DNA from 2 places in the Brevibacillus sp. WF146 genome. Region 2 is predicted to be linked to the other one. Evidence: riboswitches for the same ligand, from Rfam matches in the RefSeq annotation. Region 2 holds a riboswitch; the other holds the start of a gene.
The links. Region 2 has a riboswitch for cyclic di-AMP ahead of A6764_RS22415 (amino acid permease). Riboswitches for the same ligand answer to the same signal wherever they lie in the genome.

Region 1: linked by a shared signal. The riboswitch ahead of A6764_RS12175 (CAP domain-containing protein) and the one ahead of A6764_RS22415 (amino acid permease) in region 2 are both predicted to bind cyclic di-AMP.

The regions. Positions count from the first base shown of each region.
Region 1 covers NZ_CP109943.1:2,445,454-2,450,067, forward strand. Annotated here, with positions in the region: gene A6764_RS12165 (homoserine dehydrogenase) at 1-828, shown strand, start outside; partial or broken gene A6764_RS12170 (PhzF family phenazine biosynthesis isomerase) at 972-1,705, shown strand; gene A6764_RS12175 (CAP domain-containing protein) at 1,772-2,470, opposite strand; cyclic di-AMP (ydaO/yuaA leader) riboswitch at 2,478-2,628, opposite strand; gene A6764_RS12180 (hypothetical protein) at 2,807-2,962, shown strand; gene A6764_RS12185 (aminoglycoside phosphotransferase family protein) at 3,200-4,165, shown strand; gene A6764_RS12190 (2-phosphosulfolactate phosphatase) at 4,205-4,614, shown strand, end outside.
Region 2 covers NZ_CP109943.1:2,126,333-2,130,946, forward strand. Annotated here, with positions in the region: gene A6764_RS10560 (ArsR/SmtB family transcription factor) at 60-362, opposite strand; gene A6764_RS10565 (SOS response-associated peptidase) at 529-1,203, shown strand; cyclic di-AMP (ydaO/yuaA leader) riboswitch at 1,439-1,564, shown strand; partial or broken gene A6764_RS22415 (amino acid permease) at 1,674-1,931, shown strand; gene A6764_RS10575 (dicarboxylate/amino acid:cation symporter) at 2,409-3,671, opposite strand; gene A6764_RS10580 (aspartate aminotransferase family protein) at 3,775-4,614, shown strand, end outside.

The DNA.
Region 1 (4,614 bases), 320 kb from region 2:
GCGCGCGGCGAACTGGCCGGCGATCCGGCGTGTACGGGAGCCGATTTTCTCACCCGCACCCGCCCTGATGTACTGATCGAAACCGGTCCCTCCGACTACGTCACGGGCGGGGCCGGTTCTGTTTACATGAAAACCGCGCTGGCACAGGGAACGCACGTGATTGCGGTCTCCAAAGGGGCGCTCGTCGCCGACTACCCGGGACTGGCCGCGCTGGCGAAGAAAACCGGCGCCGTCCTGAAAATCAGCGGCGCCACAGCGGCCGCACTGCCGACCGTCGATCTTCTCGAATACAATCTGGCGGGATGCGAAGCGGCCGTCGTGGAAGGCATTTTGACCGGGACGGCCAATTTTGTGCTGAGCAGCATGATGGAAGCGGACATCCCGTACGAGGAAGCGATCCGCCGGGCACAGGAACTGGGGATCGCCGAGCCCGACCCGCGCTTTGACGTGGAGGGATGGGACACCGCATGCAAGCTGACGATTATCGCCAACGCCGCGTTCGGGGCGGGCCTGCGCCTGGACGACGTGAAGCGGACGGGAATTGCGCATCTGACGCGCGCGCAGATGGACGCGTGGCGGCAGGCCGGACGCGTGCCCAAGCTCGTCGGCAGCATTCGGCGGACGGCGGAAGGGGTGAAAGCGGCCGTGGAACTTCGCCTGTACGAGCGTGACCATCCCTTCGCCCGCGTTCACGGCACGACCAAGGCCATCCGGGTCGAAACGGACGCGATGGGCGAACTGCTGGTCATCGGCGGGAAGTCCGATCCGCGCGCTGCTGCGGCGGCTGCGTTGAAAGATTTGGAGCACATCCTCCAGGCATTCGACTAGAACCGGCTGCCTTCCGGAAATCAAAGAGGGGCGGCCGGCGGGAAGGATGCGGCGCGAAATTGTCCGGTTCCGCCGCAAAGTGACGCACTGTTTCGAAAAAAAACACCGGCGCGATTCTATAGGGGAAAAAGGGGGAAGAGCGAATGGCGGAAGTCAACGTGTATCATTACAATGCGTTTGGCACCGCACCCGACAAGGGCAATCCGGCGGGGGTCGTGCTTGACGCCAGCGATCTTGACGACGAGCACATGCTGGCGGTCGCCCGTCAGGTGGGTTACAACGAAACGGCATTTGTTCTGCCGGCCGAGACGGCTGATCTGCGCATTCGGTTTTTCACGCCCGGCCATGAGGTGAATCTCTGTTCGAGGGTTCCCTGGACGATTTGGCCGGGGCGATCGGGCTGACCAGAGCCGACCTGGACGAGGAACTTCCGGTCATGTACGGCAGCACCGGCATCTGGACCCTTCTGGTTCCGGTGAAGCGGCTGGAATCCTTTCGCCGCATGTCCCCCCGCAATGGGGCGTTTCCGGCCGTGCTCACGAGCATGCCCCGTGCGTGCGTCCACCCGTTCTGTCTGGAAACCTACGATCCGTCCGCCCAGATGCACGGACGCCATTTTTCCTCGCCGTATTCGGGAACGGTGGAGGATCCGGTGACCGGCACCGCTTCCGGGGTGATGGGCGCCTATTACGCCAGCTACATTCGCACGCCGGACGCGTGGCCGCTGTCGCTTGTCGTGGAGCAGGGGCACGAGATGGGACGGGAAGGGAACGTGCACGTCGAAGTACACCAGGCCGGTGATCAGTTGGATGTCACCATCGCGGGAACGGGCGTCTATGTACGGGAGTCGCTGGTCCGCGTCGAAATCGGCCGATGACGCCGCCAGCAAAAAAGCCGTGCCTCTCACGCGAGAAGCACGGCTTGCTGATTCTCTGTTCGCTGGTTATCCGGTAAATTCCTGCACCCAGTACCCGTTGTGGTAGGCCACGCCAATTTTCGTGAAGTTCGGATTCAAAATATTGGCACGATGGCCTTGGCTGTTCATCCATTGCTGCATGACTTCCTGCGGGCTGCGCTGACCCATGGCGATATTTTCGCCGGCGGTTCTGAAGGTGATGCCGTATCGTTTCATCATGTCAAACGGGGAACCGTAGGTCGGGCTGGTGTGGCTGAAGTAATGGTTTTGGTACATGTCGACCGCTTTGTCCATGGCCACTTTGGACAGGGCGCTGTCCAGCGTCAGCGGCTTCAACCCGGCTTTGGCGCGCTCCTGGTTCACCAGGTCGGCCACCTGCTTGGCAAATTGGGAAACGGACGGTGCCGCTTGTTGGGCCGGAGCTTTCGGCTGGGCAACGACCTGGTTGCCGGTCGGAGCGGCAGGCTTCTGTACCGGGTACTGTACCGGCAGTTGAACCGGTTTTTGAACCGGCTGTTTCACCGGTACCGGCATGTACACTTTCCATACGGGGCTTACGTTCGGTGCTTGTTGGAAAGAACCGAAGTATTGAACGTAGGGGAACCACTGTTTTTGGCCGGCGATCGATTTGTACGGGCAAGTCGTCGCGGCAAATGCGGACGTGGAAATGCTGGTGACGGCCAATCCCATAGCGATGGCGATGATCGGCTTGGCAAATCGTTTCATGTGCACATCGTCTCCTTTTCTTCGCCTACGAGGTTAGTTGTCGGGTTGGGATTGAGGAGACAACCCTTCGCCATTCGGCGATTCACCCCATGCAGACCGTGGTCTGCAAAAAAAGTCCCCCGCACTTCCGCTGTCGGAAGTTTCGGCTTGTTTTTGGCTCGGTTACGAGGATAACAAAGATACCGGCAAAAGGGAACCTTCAAAATATGGAAACGATGGTCGCTCAGCGTGACGACCGGCGGAATGACGCCAGCCGCGTCCGCTGTCATCGGCGGTATAGCAATCTCGGAATTGGAACCATACTAAACGGGAAACCAAAACGGGAGGCGATGAGGGATGGACAAACAGACGGATGTCAATGTGGAACTGCAGCAGGTGGGCGCGTATCCGACAAAGCAGAAAATGCACCAGCAAAACGTGCCGCTGCTGGATGAGGAGGCGCACGTGACGTCCCCGGCGAAGCAGCCTTCCGCCGAAGATACGCAGGGTTGACCAGGCTGTCAGCCGGCGGGACGAAATTATAGACAGGGAGTAGAGGAACAAAAAGGTTATCCTGCCCAGGCGGGATAACCTTTTTTCATGACGTTCATGACGGCCGGCGCTGGCAAATCGACGTTCTCCCATCCATGCCGCCATCATGAAGAAAACGTTTTAAATAACAAGAATGCTTCTTGTCGTCAGAAGCATGGATGATATAATGAAAAAGCTGCCATTTCTGGGAGGTGTAACATGACCGGACAAATCGAATGGTTGCGAAGCAAAAGTCCCGCCCTTTGTTCAGCAGTCGGCATCGAGCCGATTCACAAAGGATTTTCGTCCGACAGAAAATACCTGGTCCGCATGGAGTCGGGAGAACGGCGAGTCCTGCGCATTGCGGACCAGAGCCGCTGGGAGCGGAAGCGGTCTGAGTTTCACACCCTCCACGCCCTGCAGCCGTTCGGGGCGAGCATTCCGCAGCCGATTGAATGCGGGATCGCAGAGGACCTGCAGATTTGCTACATCCTGCTGTCCCATATCGACGGAGAGGACGCCAGGGACATCCTGCCTCTCTGTACGGAAGAAGAACAGTTCTGCATCGGATGGCAGGCAGGTCAAGACCTGAGAAAACTGCACCAGCTTCACGCTCCGTCCGACATCCCCGCCTGGCATTCGCGAGCCGTCCAAAAACACGCGAGATACCTCGAATCGTATCGCACCGCTGGTCTGGCCATCCCGCACGACGAGAAAATCATGGTGTTTGTGGAAGAAAACATAACGTATCTGAGCAAGCGGCCAAACCGGTTCCAGCACGATGACTTCCACGTGGGCAATCTGATCGTAAAGGACAAGCGGTACGCCGGGGCCATCGATTTCGACCGGTTCGATTGGGGAGACCCCATCTGCGACTTTTGCAAGCTGGCCTTGTTCAGCAGGGAAGTAAGCGTCCCCTTTTGCTTCGGCCAAATTTTCGGATATTTTTACCCCAATAAAATCCCGCCGGAGTTTTGGACGTTGTACGCGGTATACGTGGCAATGAGCCTGTTCTCCGCCGTGGTCTGGACCGCCCGCATGGCTCAGGAGCAGCGTCAGGAGATGCTCGGCAGAGTGCAGCTCATTGCGGAAGATCACCTGTATTTTGAACGCATGGAACCGGTGTGGTTTTCACAAGACCGCGACAAGTGGGAATCGGTCGCGCAGTCGCAGTGCCAACATTGAAGATGGGCACGCAATCCTGGAAGGGAAGGGGAAGAAAAAATGGCGGATGTGGCAGTGTTTCAGCAAAACGGATTTCACGCCCGGTTTGATTGGGGGTATGAAGGGGTAAAAGCCTTGGCCCCCGTTTCCGACATCGTCGTGATCGTCGATGTGCTCTCGTTTACGACCTGTGTCGATGTGGTCCTCGCTCGGGGCGGAGTGGTGTATCCATATCGCTATCGGGATGCGTCCGCCTCGGAGTACGCAGCCAGCGTACAAGCCGTATTGGCCGGTAAACGCGGCGAGCCCATTTCGCTGTCTCCCGCTTCGCTCTCCGTGATTGACGAGGGGTGCCGGATCGTACTGCCGTCGCCCAACGGAGCCACGTGCTCCTTTTTGGCAAAGGACAGCGGCGCGATCGTGGTGGCCGGCAGTTTGCGCAATGCCTCGGCGGTGGCCCGGTTCATCCG
Region 2 (4,614 bases):
AAAAGAAAGGGCAGGGAACCTACAAGCCCAAAAGTGTAAATGTGTAAAAATCCGTCCCCTTACAGATCCCTTGATAACCGTTCCATCACTTTTTTGATGTTTTCCTCATCTCGCTTGTAATACGTAAATTGCCCAATCCGTTTTGCTTTTATCAATCCCGCTTTTTGCAGCATGGACAGATACAGGGACACGGTGGATTGGGACAATCCCACCTTTTTTTGAATGTCGCTCACGCAAACCCCGTCTTCGTGAATGTCTCCGTGAAGCGGTTTGGGAAAGTGAACGTCCGGTTGTTTTAACCACTGTATGATCTGCAGCCTCGTTTCATTGGACAAGGCTTTCAATACGTCCAAAAGTTCCATGATATCCTCCAGATTCTTCTTTCGTGTATCGCTTACAGTATCCCACATTTCGAAAGCGGGCTGGCTGCATGATCCCGCCAATGTCAGGGGACCACACCCTCCCTCGCTTGGACGGGGATGTTTTTCCTTGAGCCCGGGAAAGCTGGTGGCAGGAGGGAGATTGCCCATGTGCGGCCGTTTCGCGCTGGTCACCGCCCCGGAAAAACTGATGAGCCGATTTCACCTGCAGGACATCCCGTTTGAATGGAAGCCGCGGTACAACATTGCGCCCGGCCAGCCCATCCCGGCCATACTTGCCGACGGCGGTCGCCGCAGAATCGGCCAACTGCGCTGGGGACTGGTTCCGTCGTGGGCGCGGGACCAGAAGATCGGCTCCAAGATGATCAACGCCCGCGCCGAAACGCTGCGGGAGAAACCGGCTTTTCGGCGGCTGTTTGAACGCAAGCGCTGCATGATCCCGGCCGACGGCTTCTACGAGTGGAAGCAGATGGACCGGGGGAAACAGCCGATGCGCATCACCATGCGGGACGGAGAACCCTTTGCCTTCGCCGGCCTGTTTGACACCTGGACGGCGCCTGACGGCCACAAGCTTCACACCTGCACGATCATTACCACCCGGCCCAACGAGGTCGTCGCAGACATCCACGACCGGATGCCGGTGATACTGCGTCCGGAACATGAGAGCGCGTGGCTCGACCGGGACAGGTTCGATGCGGAATGGCTGCAGTCGCTGCTCGTACCGTACGATCCCCAGGCGATGAAGGCATATCCCGTATCGGCGATGGTCGGGAATCCGAAAAACGACCGGCCGGAATGTTTGGAAGAGGCCCCCTGGTCATAGCGGGGAAAACTCCGTCAGCGCCTGGCTGCGGTGCGTTTGCCATTTCTATTTTATCCTGCTGCGTATTCCTGGGAAAGAACCTCGTGTGCTCATCCCATCCGCCATCACGAGTTATTGCGTGCGCATTCGATTTCATTCGAAAGAAAAACATAGACAGGTTTGTATGCGCTTTCATTGAGCGGCGTACCCGTTGCACGTTGGGGGAGACGGGATTATGTTTGGAGGGAGAATTTCATATCGTGACACGCTGAATCGAAAGAGCGGGGGAACCACTTTTTGGGGTGAATCGCAGAACATGCGTAGGGCTAATTCCACTGCCCGAATCCGTCAGCTAACCTCGTAAGCGTTGTGGAAAGGGGGATGCACTTGTGATGTCGAGGCTGCGGCTGCAAGGGTAATACAACCTTTGTGGCCTTTTTTCTCGTTTTCCAGGTAAATCCAACCCGAAGGAAGGTCAGACACGAATGACAATTGGTCAGTTGAAGCGTTTCTTCATTGGGTCACCATTGCGAACAAGGCAAATCGCTCACGAAAAATTGCCGAAATGGAAAGCGCTGGCGATCTTTTCATCCGATGCGCTCTCATCGGTCGCGTACGCTACGGAAGAGATTTTGCTCGTGCTGGCCCTGATTGGATTCGGCGCGTTTGCTTATTCCCTCCCGATCGCCATCGTGATTCTGGTATTGCTGACGGTCGTGACGCTCTCCTACCGTCAGATTGTCCATGCCAAGGGGATTTCGGATGACATCGTAGCGGTCACCGTCGATTTTGATGATGAACATGCGGGACAAATGCGGGAAAAATGGGAAAAATGGAATCCGAACGTTCCGTTGATTATTTTGCGTTCGCCTTACCGAACCGTGATTGCGCCGCTCTTGAAGTACATCGATACCCTGGAGAAGGAAAAAGAAGGGGATGCGTTTATTACCGTGCTCGTCCCGCAGTTCATCGTCCGCAAATGGTGGCATGCGTTATTGCACAACCAAACGGCATTCCTGCTGAAAGCCGCGCTGATCTATCGGAAAGACGTGGTTGTGTCAACGATACCGTTTCACCTGCATGAGTAACCCTCCCCAAAACCAGGTCACTTGAGAGCAGTGACCTGGTTTTTCCTTTTTCATGTCCATACCGTACATGCCTTTCCAGTTCGATCCGCTTTGCAGGGGTTCCGGATGAATGACCGGTGCCCGCTCTCTCTTGATGAATCACGAGGAAAGACTTCCGCGTTCGGAAGAAGCCGCCATCCCGTCAAGGACGACAGGCCCCTTTTGAAAGACGCCTTCCCATCTCGCCACGGCTACGCATGAAAAGACATGTCCCATCACATTCACCGCGGTACGTGCCATGTCGATGACCCGGTCAATCCCGAGAATGAGGGCTACGCCTTCAGCAGGCAAACCGACGGCGGTAGCGGTGGCCAGCAGAATCACCATGGAAGACGACGGGACCGCGGCCACCCCTTTGCTGGTGACAACGAAAAACAGCACCATCATGAGCTGCTGCTGCAGGCTCATGTCAATGCCAAACGCTTGGGCGATAAACAAGCCGGCAATGGTCAGGTAAAGCGTGGTGCCGTCCGAATTTAACGGCATGCCCGCCGGAATGACAAACGAAGTGATGTATGTGGGGACGCCGAATTTTTCCAGACGCTGCATCAGTTGAGGCACGACCGTCTCGGTACTCCCGGTGGAAGCGCCAATCACCATCAGGTCCCAAATCATCCTGTACACGTCAGTGATGCGGATGGAAAGGAACACAGCGACCAGCGGAAAGAGGCCGAACACGAGGACAGCCAGCCCCAGATAGGCAGTCCCGATGAGTTTAAGGAGCGGGAACAGCAGCGCGATTCCATACGTGCCAATGGTAGCCGACATGAGCGCAAACACGCCGATCGGGGCAACCTTCATCACCAGATTGACGAGACGAAACGACGCTTTCGATGCGATTTCCATGATGGACAGGAAGGGCTTCGCTTCGTTTCCGAGACCGACCAGTGCGGTGCCGAACATGATGCAGAAAAAGATGACGGCCAAAAGATCGCTTTTCGCAAGCACATCGACAATGTTGGTCGGAATGATGTTCAGGAGAAGGGTTTTCGCGTCCAGTACTTTCGAGGTATTCGAGGCAATCGCGGTAATATCGGCTTTGGGTAGCTGGCTCAGGTCGATTCCCTTTCCGGGCTGTACGAGGTTGCCGACGGCCAATCCGATGAACAGGATGAGCGTCGTAATCACTTCAAACCAAATGATCGTTTTCAGGCCCACGCGCCCCATGCGTTTGATATCGCCAATGCCCGTGATCCCAACCAGCAGGGTCGTCACGATCACGGGGATCACGACCATCTTGATCAGGCGAATGAACGCATCGCCCAGCGGTTTTATGGCTGTCCCCGCTTCCGGGAAGACATGCCCGAACAGCGCGCCCAGCACGGTGGCCCCGAGAATGTAAAAAGCCGATCTCGTTTTCATACAATTCCCCCTTTTCTTAATTTTACTATCATATGAAATTATTATTGCTTATATCTTTTAGTGGTGCAATAATTATTTCATCATAGACGTGGAGGGATTCACCTTGAACCTTTCTTCCTTACAGCAGCACTACCGCGAAAAACGCCCGAAATCGGCCGCGTTTTTTGAGCAGGCCCATACGCTGATTGCAGGCGGAGTGAACGGAAATCTTCGCTACTATCAACCCTTTCCCATTACCTTTGAGAAGGCACAGAATGCTTGGCTGTATGACCTGGATGGACATGGGTACGTAGACTACCTGCTCTCCTATGGCGCTTTGCTTTTGGGACATGGCCATCCGGTCGTGCGGAAAGCGATTCAACAGGTATGGGAACAGCAGGGGACCAGCAGTTTTGGAGCGACTCATCCGATGGAACTGGAGATGGCGCAAGAACTGGCGGGCCTGTATCCCAGCTTCGAGGAAGTGCGGTTTACCAATTCCGGTTTGGAGGCGACGCTGTTTGCCCTGCGTCTGGCGATGGCCTACACGGGGAAAACGCATATCGCCAAATTTGAGGGCCATTATCACGGGGCGCATGATCATGTGCTGGTCAGCGTAAATCCAACCATTGACCGCGTAGGAGATCAATCGTCGCCGGCGTCCGTACCGGAATCCCTGGGGACACCGGATTACTATCTCCGGCATACCGTCGTACTTCCGTTCAACGATTGGGACGCTTGCGAAAAGATTGTGACGGAGAAGAAGGATCAGATTGCGGCTGTCATCGTGGAGCCGATGCAGTCCGGATACATCCCGGCCGACCGCCAGTTTATGGCGAATTTGCGGGAACTGACCGACCGGCTCGGAATCATCCTCATCTTTGATGAAGTCAAAACAGGCTTTCGTGTTTCGTTGGGGGGCGCCCAGGACTACTATGGCGTCCAGCCCGATTTGACCGCTTTG